Regions from separate parts of the Nonomuraea sp. NPDC049649 genome, predicted to be linked through region 1. Evidence: riboswitches for the same ligand, from Rfam matches in the RefSeq annotation. Region 1 holds a riboswitch; each other region holds the start of a gene.
The links. A riboswitch is a leader RNA that binds a small molecule or an ion and turns the genes downstream of it on or off. The one in region 1 is predicted to bind cyclic di-AMP.
Positions count from the first base shown of each region.

Region 2: another riboswitch for cyclic di-AMP. It lies ahead of AB0J42_RS21030 (CHAP domain-containing protein); the one in region 1 lies ahead of AB0J42_RS00940 (D-alanyl-D-alanine carboxypeptidase family protein).
Region 3: another riboswitch for cyclic di-AMP. It lies ahead of AB0J42_RS32185 (D-alanyl-D-alanine carboxypeptidase family protein); the one in region 1 lies ahead of AB0J42_RS00940 (D-alanyl-D-alanine carboxypeptidase family protein).

Region 1 is NZ_JBFAOH010000001.1:201,511-204,770, forward strand. Features, by position in the region: gene AB0J42_RS00930 (FAD-dependent monooxygenase) at 1-313, shown strand, start outside; gene AB0J42_RS00935 (carboxymuconolactone decarboxylase family protein) at 310-795, opposite strand; cyclic di-AMP (ydaO/yuaA leader) riboswitch at 1,023-1,167, shown strand; gene AB0J42_RS00940 (D-alanyl-D-alanine carboxypeptidase family protein) at 1,179-2,072, shown strand; gene AB0J42_RS00945 (MFS transporter) at 2,123-3,260, opposite strand, start outside.
Region 2 is NZ_JBFAOH010000016.1:29,102-32,361, reverse strand. Features, by position in the region: gene AB0J42_RS21040 (aldo/keto reductase) at 1-493, shown strand, start outside; gene AB0J42_RS21035 (Gfo/Idh/MocA family oxidoreductase) at 540-1,496, shown strand; cyclic di-AMP (ydaO/yuaA leader) riboswitch at 1,611-1,748, shown strand; gene AB0J42_RS21030 (CHAP domain-containing protein) at 1,762-2,418, shown strand; gene AB0J42_RS21025 (YciI family protein) at 2,513-2,944, shown strand; gene AB0J42_RS21020 (RNA polymerase sigma factor) at 3,019-3,260, shown strand, end outside.
Region 3 is NZ_JBFAOH010000042.1:23,553-26,812, forward strand. Features, by position in the region: gene AB0J42_RS32175 (chlorophyllase) at 1-219, opposite strand, end outside; gene AB0J42_RS32180 (helix-turn-helix domain-containing protein) at 339-911, shown strand; cyclic di-AMP (ydaO/yuaA leader) riboswitch at 1,272-1,399, shown strand; gene AB0J42_RS32185 (D-alanyl-D-alanine carboxypeptidase family protein) at 1,411-2,304, shown strand; gene AB0J42_RS32190 (DoxX family protein) at 2,362-2,736, shown strand; gene AB0J42_RS32195 (LacI family DNA-binding transcriptional regulator) at 2,748-3,260, opposite strand, start outside.

The sequences.
Region 1 (3,260 bases):
CGTCGCCGCCCGCCGCGCCGCGGACGGCACGGTCGACTGGCCGGGCGCGCTCGCCGCGTACGAGGCGGTCCGTCCCGAGCACTGCCGGCGCGTCCTGCTCACCGCCCGCGACTGGGGCGAGCTGTGGCACCTGGACGGACTCCCCCGTCTCCAGCGCAACGCGATCCTGCGGGCCCGCGACGTCCACGACTACTCCTTCATCGACTGGATCTACGGGCCGACGGCGCTCACCCCCGAGGAGGAGCCGCCGATGTTCACGCCCATCCCGCTCGACTCCGTACAGACGGACCTGTCCGCGGCGGGGGCCGGCTAGTTCGCCAGGCCGGAGAACACGCCGGGCTCGTAGGAGCCTCCAGGGTTGCGCACGATCACGTTGAGCCGGTTGTTCGCGTTGATCATGGCGATCAGGGAGACGAGCGCCACCAGCTGGTCCTCGTCGTAGTGCCGGCGCGCCTGCTCCCACGTCTCGTCGGACACGCCGGTGTGGGCGTCGGCGAGCCGGGTGCCCTCCTCGGTGAGGGCCAGCGCGGCCCGCTCGGCCTCGGTGAACACGGTCGACTCCCGCCAGGCCGCGACCAGGTGGAGCCGGGCCTGGGTCTCCCCCGCGGCCGTGGCGTCCTTGGTGTGGTAGTCGATGCAGAATCCGCATCCGTTGATCTGGCTGGCGCGCAGCATCACCAGGTCCTGGGTGGTCTGGGGCAACGGGGATTGGTGGATGGCCAGGACCACGCTGTGCATCCGTTTGGCGATCTTCGCGCCGAGCGCGCTGGCCCTCAGGTCGAGACGGGGTTGCATATCGGTGTCCTCACTAGGTGACGGCGCGTGCCGCGCGGCAGAACCGGCGCGGCACCCCTGACGTGCAGAACTTCCCCGGGGAGCCGATCCTTGTGCCGGTACGGCACGATCACGAACCTTTCGTGACGGATCCGAGACAGCCCCTTGACCGATTTGTGGCCTTTGGGTAGTTTTGGAGCTTGCAGTGGTGGTTTGACCGCTGCCGTTCATTGCCCGGACCGCGCCCTCTCGCGCGGCCGCCTAATCCGCCATCTTCGCGGAGCCGGGGACCCACTCTCTCTTTCCACCGGGGTGAATCGGCGCACGCACGCCGTAGGGCACTTCCACGCCCGAACCCGTCAGCTAACCCGGCAGGCGGCATGGAAGCTAGGAGCAACTCCTTCATGCGTCTCACTCACCGGCTCAGCCATGCCCTGCTCGGATTCGCCGTCGCCGCGGGCGCCGCGACCGCCGGCGCCGGCGCCGCCCAGGCCGCCGACTCCGCGCCCGCGGCCGCCGTCCAGCAGCACAAGCCCGCCGTCAAGGCCCCGGCCGTCCTCGGCGAGGCCGCGTACCTGGTGGACGCCGACACCGGCCAGGTGCACCTGAGCAAGGAGGCCGACCTGCGCAGGCCGGTCGCCAGCCTCACCAAGGCGATGACCGCGTACACCGTACTCAAGCAGGCCAAGCCCACGGACAAGCTCACGATCAGCGACGAGGACGTCCGATACGCGGCCCAGGGCGGCGCGGCGGTCGCGCACCTGCGCGCCGGCGACACCCTCACCGTCGAGGACGTGCTCCACGCCCTGATGCTCCCCTCGGGCGCCGACGCCGCCCACGCGCTCGCCCGCACCTACGGCCCCGGCGTCCCCGCCTTCGTCGCCAAGATGAACGCCACCGCCGCCGAACTCGGCATGACCGGCACCCAGTACGTCAACGCCGACGGCATGCCCTACGGGGGCGGCGGCCACTCCACCGCCCGCGACCAGGCCACCCTCGCCAAGGCGGTCCTGGACAACGAGGCACTCAAGGAGATCACCTCCACCCGCTTCTACACGCTCAAGGCCACCCCCGAGCACGGCCCGTACTCCTGGAAGAACACCAACCGCCTCCTCGCCAACCCCGGCGCCGTCGGCGTCAAGACCGGCTTCACCCGAGCGGCCGGCTACACCCTCTCCTTCGCCGGCGAACGCGACGGCAACCGCGTGATCGGCGTCATCCTCGGCGAGACGGACTCCGGCCGCCGTTTCCAGACCGCCCAGGCCCTCCTGGACTGGGCGACCGCCCGCACCCGCTAGAGGCTCCCGCAGCCCGCGTACCGGCGTGAGCAAGACCGGCGAGCCCCGCCTCACGCCCGCTGGGGCGCGGCCACCGTGACCGGCGGTTCGCGCAGCACGCGTACGGGCGACAGAAAGACCGGGAGGAAGGCGATCGCCAGGAAGACGCCCCCGGTCCAGAGCGCGGCGCGGGCGCCGGCCACCTCGCCGATCACCCCCGCCGCGGCGGCGCCGACCGCGAGCGCGCCCGTCAGGACGAAGCGGAAGGTCGCGTTCATCCGCCCGAGCAGGTCATCCGGCGTCATCCGCTGCCTGATGGTCACCCCGAGGACGTTGTCCATGCCGGTCTTGAACATCGCCAGCAGCCAGCCGCCCCCGGCCACCCACAGCCAGGGGCCGTGACCGGCGAGCGGCACCAGCAGCCCCGCGGGCGCCAGGCAGAGCCCGGCCCATCCCAGAGTCGGCCCGTACCCGATCCGGCGGGACACCGGCCCGGCGCAGCGAGCCCCCAGCAGCAGCCCGGCTCCGCCCGCCGCCCAGAACAGGCCGAGCGCACCCGCCGGAAGCCCGAGCTCCCGGACGAACAGCACCGGCAGCATGGTGTTGGCCATCGAGGACCCGAGATTGATAAGGGTCCCGGTGAACGCGAGCGCCCGCAGCTCGCGGCTGTCGAAGACATGACGGACCCCCTGCTTGATCTGCGCGGACAGCCGCACAGACGTCCCGTCCACCGCCTGCGCGGCCGGAGTGGCGGGCAGAGCCAGGAGCCGGAGCGCCGACGCGAGATGCCCGACCGCCGCGCAGGCCAGCGCCACAGGCGCGGTGAGCAGCTGGACGAGCCCGCCACCCGCGCCGCGCCCTGCCACGTTCCCGGCGGCGATCAGGCTCACGATGACCGAGTTCGCCTGGACCAGCCCGTCCCGGCCCACCAGGCGCGGCAGCGTGCTCTGGGCGCCGACGTCAGCGAAGACCGTGGCACATCCGTTCAGCAGGGCGACCACGTACAGCTGGCCGAGCGTGAGCGAGCCCGCCCACCAGGCCAGCGGCACGGAGGCGGACAGCGCGAACCGCGCCAGGTCCGCGCCGATCAGCACCCGCCGGTGGCGCATCCGATCCACCCACGCGCCGGCTGGCAGGCCGATGAGGAGAAAGGCGACGGTGCTCAACGTGGCCAGCACGCCGACCTCACCGGGACCGGCGTCCAAGGCG
Region 2 (3,260 bases), on a different contig from region 1:
GCCCAAGCAGAACCGGTACGTGCAGGCCTGGCGCGGGCTGGAGAAGATCTACAAGGACGGCCGGGCCCGCGCGATCGGCGTGTCCAACTTCACGGTGGCCACGCTCACCCGGCTCCTGGACGAGACCGACATCATCCCCTGCATCAACCAGATCGAGCTGCACCCGTGGTTCCAGCAGCACGAGCTGCGCGAGTTCCACGACAAGAACGGGATCCTCACCGAGGCGTGGAGCCCGCTCGGCTCCGGCAAGGGCCTGCTGGACGATCCGGCGCTCGCGGTGCTGGCGGAGAAGCACGGCCGCACGCCCGCGCAGATCGTGCTGCGCTGGCACATCCAGATCGGCAACGTGGTCATCCCGAAGTCGGTGACCCCGTCGCGGATCAGGGAGAACATCAACGTGTTCGACTTCATCCTGGACCACGAGGACATGGCCGCGATCGGGGCGATGAACGCCAACCGCCGCCTCGGCGCCGACCCCGACGAGCTGGGGTAATTGGCACATATATCGCTTTCGCGGATGAGTCTGTACGATCTTCCGCGTGCGTGACTTAGCCTGGGGCATCGCGGCGACCGGCGGCATCGCCCGGACGGTGGGCGCGGTGATCGCCGCCGAACCGGGGATGCGGGTGGCCGCGGTCGGCTCCCGCGACCTGGGCCGGGCCAAGGCGCTGGCCGCGACGCTCGGCGCCGGCTCCGCCCACGGCTCCTACGCCGAGCTCTGCGCCGACCCGGCGGTGGACGCCGTCTACGTCGCCACCCCGCACGCGCAGCACCTCGAGGTGGCCGAGGCGGCCATCGCGGCGGGCAAGGCGGTGCTCTGCGAGAAGCCGCTCGCCGCCACCGTGGCCGACGCCGAACGGATGGTCCGGCTGGCCCGCGAGGCCGGGGTCTTCCTGATGGAAGCGATGTGGACGCGGTTCAGCCCGCTGATCCGCATGCTGGCCGCCGATGAGCGGTTCGGGGAGATCCGCTCGGTGCGGGCCGCGTTCGGCTTCGCGCATCCGTACGATCCGGCGCACCGGCTCTGGGCGCCCGAGCTGGGCGGCGGCGCCCTGCTCGACCTGGGAATCTACCCCATGGGGCTGGCCCAGCTGTTCCTCGGGCAGCCCGAGAGCATGAGTTTCACCGGCTCGCTGGCACCGAGCGGCGTGGACGCCGAGGCGGGCGGGCTGATGAGATACCCGGGCGGCGCGCGGGCGCTGGTGGAGTGCTCGCTGCTCGCAGGATATGCCAACGACGCCAGTGTGGTCGGCACCGGGATGCGGGCCGACATCGACGCTCCGTTCTGGGCTCCGCGGCGGGTCGTGCTCAGCAGGCCGGGGATGGAGCCGGAGGAGCACGTGCTCGGGGATCCGGCGGAGAACGGGTACGCCGGAGAGCTCCGGGAGGTCCGCGACTGTCTTGCGCGGGGCCGCACCGAGAGCGAAGTCATGCCGCTTGACGAAAGCCTTGCCATGATGCGGCTTCTGGCCGAAGCGCGGGCGCAGCTCCGCTAGCTGCGGCTTTAGGGCGCTTGCCGTCTCTTGCCGGATACGTTACCTTACTCGGCATTCGCGACGAACGTCCGGTTTGTCCGTTCATGTCCGAGTAGATCGTCGCCTCGCAGGACCGCCCTGCGACCGCTGAATCCGCCCTGCGCGGAACCGGGGACCCACTTCCCTCGGGGTGAATCGGCGCCTAGCGCGCCGTAGGGCAGCTTCCACGCCCGAACCCGTCAGCTAACCCGGTAAGCGGCATGGAAGCAAGGAGTATCTCCCCTCGATGGTCAGGCACCGTCTTTCCCCTTCCCCCAAACCCAGCCGGCTCCGCGCCGCCCTCGCCGCCGCCCTCGCCGCCTGCACTCTGGGCGTCGCCCTCCCCGCCCACGCCGACCCCGGCAGCGACCGGGTCCAGGCCGCGGCGCAGGACTCCGAGAAGAAGATCACCGCCACCGCCTCCGACGTGCTCGCCCTGGCCAGGGCGCAGATCGGCATCACGGAGAACGCCCAGGGCGGCGGCACCAAGTTCCAGCACTGGTATGCCGGCTCGCAGCGCGCCCTGGAGACCGTCGCCCGCGACGGCGGCCACCCCAGCGCCTACCTGAACGCCCCCTGGTGCGCGATGTTCGTCTCCTGGGTCGGCGAGCAACTCGGCGCCGGCTCGCAGGTCGGCTCGGACGCCTACACGGTGACGCACGCCCAGTGGTTCAGGGACAACAACCGCTGGGGCACCGAGCCCAGGCCGGGCGCCGTCGTCTTCTTCGCCTGGAACGGCAGCAACAGCATCGGAGCCATCCAGCACGTCGGCTTCGTGGTCAAGGACAACAACAACGGGACGATCACCACGATCGAGGGCAACACCGGCCGCGGGAAGGTCGAGGAGCGGATCCGTCCCAAGTGGCAGGTCGTGGGTTACGGCTACCCCGAGTACGCCGCCTGAGTTCTCCGGAAGAATCCCGTGAGGTGTCGATCCGGGCACCGCTCGCCCGACGCTCAGGCGAGACCGGGATTCGAGGAGAACCACCGTGAAATTCATGATCATCGGTAAGGGCAGCGCCGAGACCGAGGCGGGCGTCATGCCGAGCCAGGAACTCGTCGACGACATGATCGCCTACAACGAGTCGCTGGCCAGGGCCGGCGTCCTGCTGGCCGCCGAAGGGCTGCACCCCAGCTCCCGCGCCGCCCGCATCGCCTACGGCAAGGGCAAGCCCAAGGTCATCGACGGGCCCTTCGCCGAGACCAAGGAGATCATCGCCGGCTTCTGGCTCATCCAGGTCAAATCCCGCGAGGAGGCCATCGAATGGGCCCTGCGCGTCCCCGTACCGGAAGGCGAGGAGGGCGTCGGCCTGGAGGTCTGGGAGGTCTTCGACGCGGCCGACATGCCGGAGACCTCCATGACCCCGGAGACCGCCCGGCGCGACCGGGCGGTGCGGGAGGGCCTGGAAGCCGAGCGTCCGGACTCCTGACGGGCGGGGCCGCGACCTCCGTCTGGCGCGGAACGGAGGTTGCGGCCCGCCCGTCGGGCTGTTTGCATGGCCGGGTGACAGCTTCGGACACCCACCGGGCCGTCGAGGCCGTCTGGCGCATCGAGGCGGCGCGGCTCATCGCCGGGCTCTCCGGCATCGTGCGCGACGTCGGCCTGGCCGAGGAGCTGGCGCAGGACGCGCTGGTCGCGGCGCTGGAGCAGTGGCCCCGCGAGGGCGTGCCGCGCAACCCGGGCGCCTGGCTGATGACCGTGGCCAAGCGCCGCGCCGTCGACCTGATCCGCCGCAACAGAACGTA
Region 3 (3,260 bases), on a different contig from region 1:
GTGGGTGGGCTGGATCACCGCGAAGCCGTGAGCGGTCCAGAAGTCGACCAGCGGGTCGTAGCCCGCCATCGACCAGCCGAAACCGTGCGAGAAGACGATGATCGGTAACCGATGCCCGTCGGCGGGGGCCGAGACCCGTACAAGCAGGTCCTCGCCGCGGCCGGGGGCGGGCAGCACCACCGGCTTTGCCGAGACGACCGGGACGGCTGTTGTGATCATGGGTGGGCCCTTCTAAAAGGTGGCCGATAGGTCGCCGCTCTGAGATGATGAAGCGGGACGATGTCCCGTTTGACGATACGGGACAGTGTCCCGTTTGGCAATGCCGTCGGAGGGACGCGATGAGCGACAACCGGAGCCGGGCCCGGCCCAAGCGGGCGGACGCCCGGCGCAACGAGAAGAACCTGCTCGACGCGGCCGCCGCGATCTTCGTCACCTCAGGCGTCGACGCGCCCATCCGCGACATCGCGGCCAAAGCCGGCGTCGGCACCGCCACCATCTACCGCCACTTCCCGACGCGGGCGGACCTCATCATCGCCGTCTACCGGCACCAGGTGGAGGCCTGCGCCGAGGCCGGCCCCGCCCTGCTCGCCGAAGGCCCCACCCCGTACGCCGCGCTGGAGCGCTGGGTCGGCCTCTTCGTGGACTTCCTGGTCACCAAGCACGGGCTCGCCGCCGTCCTGCACTCCGACGACGCCGGGTTCCAGGCGCTGCACGCCTACTTCCTCGACCGGCTCGTCCCCGTCTGCGCCCACCTGCTCGACGCCGCGGCCACCGCCGGCGAGATCCGGCCCGGACAGGAGGCGCTGGAGCTCATGCGGGGCATCGGCAACCTCTGCATCGGCGCCGACGACCCCGCCTACGACGCGCGCCGCATGGCCGGGCTCCTCATCACGGGCCTGCGCGTCCGCTAGATGTTGGTGGCGGCGGGATGCGCCGCGAACAGCACGCGGTGAAAGACTCACTCCACCGCACCAAGGGATGGCTCGACGGTCTCTCATTCGCGCTCCTGGCCGAGGAATGGCCCGCTCACGAGTGATTAAAGCGGAGGCGCTTGGGAGTCCCAGCCGGAACGAAGATCACGCTGGCACGACGAAACTCCCTTCGTGAGCCGGTAGGGAGGTGTGCGCCTGGTGTTACGTCAATATCAAGGCCGTCACGAGGTGAGTCAACTTAAGGGTGTGTCGCCTGTTTGTGGCTATTTGCGGCTTTTGTCGGATTGCATTAGCTTGAAGCTCCATTTGCCCAGACCGTGCGTTCCCCGCCCCCGGGGAGGCGCACGGCCGCCGAATCCGTTCGCGGAGCCGGGGACCCAACCCCTTGGGGTGAATCGGCGCACGCCGTAGGGCACTTCCACGCCCGAACCCGTCAGCTAACCCGGTAGGCGGCATGGAAGCAAGGAGCAAACCCCACATGCATGTCACCCACCGGCTGCGCGGTGCCCTGCTCGCCCTCGCCCTCGCCGGCGGCGTAGCGACCGCCGGAGCCACCGCCGCCCACGCCGCCCCTCCGGCCGGCGTCGTCCAGGCCGCCCCCGCCCACGCCGCCGACGCGCCCCAAGTCCTGGCCAAGGCCGCCCACCTGGTCGACGCCACCACCGGCCAGGTCCACCTCAGCAAGGACGCCGACCTGCGCAGGCCGGTGGCCAGCCTCACCAAGATGATGACCGCGTACGTGGTCCTCCAGGAGGCCGACCCCGCCGACAAGGTCACCGTCACCAGCGCCGACGTCAGCTACGCCTCCCGGGGCGGCGCCGCCGTCGCCTACCTGCGCGCCGGCGACACGCTGACCGTCGAGGACCTGCTGTACGCGCTCATGCTGCCCTCCGGCGCCGACGCCGCCCACACGCTCGCCCGCGCGTTCGGGCCGGGCGTCGAGGCGTTCGTGGACAAGATGAACGCCACCGCCCGGCAGCTCGGCATGAACGACACGCTGTACGTGAACGCCGACGGCATGCCCTACGGCGGCGGCGGCCACTCCACGGCCCGCGACCAGGTGCGCCTGGCCCAGGCGGTGCTCGCCGACCCGACGCTGAAGAAGGTCACCTCCACCCGCTACCACACGGTCCCCGCCACCTCCGAGCACCGTTCGTACTCCTGGCGCAACACCAACCGCCTGCTCGGCTCGTACGGCGCGCTCGGCGTCAAGACCGGCTACACCCGCGCGGCCGGTTTCACGCTCGCCTTCGCCGCCGAGCGCGGCGACAGCACGCTGGTCGGCGTCCTGCTCGGTGAGACCAGCTCCACCCGCCGCTTCCAGACGGCCGGGGCCCTGCTCGACTGGGCCGCGGCAGCCGCCCGCCGGTAACACGGCCGGAGCGGGGACCCCTTACAGTCCTGTTGGACCTTCGGAGGACGGGACGGTATGGATTTCGCACTGTGGATCGTCGCGGGACTGCTGGCGGCCGTGTTCGCGCTGGCCGGGCTGATGAAGCTGGCCCAGCCCAGGGAACGGCTCGCGGCCTCGGGGCTGGCCTGGGCCGGTGACTTCCCGGCCGGCGCGGTCAAGGCCATCGGCGGCCTGGAGGTGGCGGCCGCGCTCGGGCTGCTCCTCCCGGCGACGACCGGCGTCCTGCCGATCCTGACCCCGCTGGCGGCGGGCGGCCTGGTCCTCGTCATGCTCGGCGCCGCGGTCACGCACGCCCGGCGCGGGGAGCTGCCGGCCATCGCGGTCAACGCGGTGCTGCTCGTCCTGGCCGCGGTCGTGGCCTGGGGCCGCTTCGGCCCCTACGCCTTCTGACGGCGGGACCGTCAGGACGCGGTGGAGACGCGTTCCACCAGGTCCGGCTGGAAGACCACGTGCCGGTGCTCGTGACCGTGCGGGTTGTTGGCCTCCTCCAGGAGCATCAGCGCCGCGGTACGGCCGAGCTGCGCGCGCGGCTGCCGGATCGACGACAGCGGCACGGCGGCGGCCGCGGCGAAGTCGATGTCGTCGTACCCGAGGATCGCCACGTCGGCGGGGACCCGCAGGCCGCGCTGGGTGAGCTCCTGCAGCACCCCCATCGCCACCAGGTCGTTCGCGCAGAACACGGCGGTGGGCCGCTCCTCACGGGGCAGGTCGGCGAGCTCCTTGCCCGCCGCGCGGCCGGTGGCGACGGTGAGGTCGGGCAGCGGGATCACGGTCAGGCCGGAGGTGTCGCCGAGCGCGGCGGCCAGGCCGCGGTGGCGGTCCTCCACCTGGCGGACGGCGAACGGCCCGCCGGCGAAGGCGATCCGCCGGTGTCCCCGCTCCAGCAGGTGACGGCCGGCCAGCCGCCCGCCTAG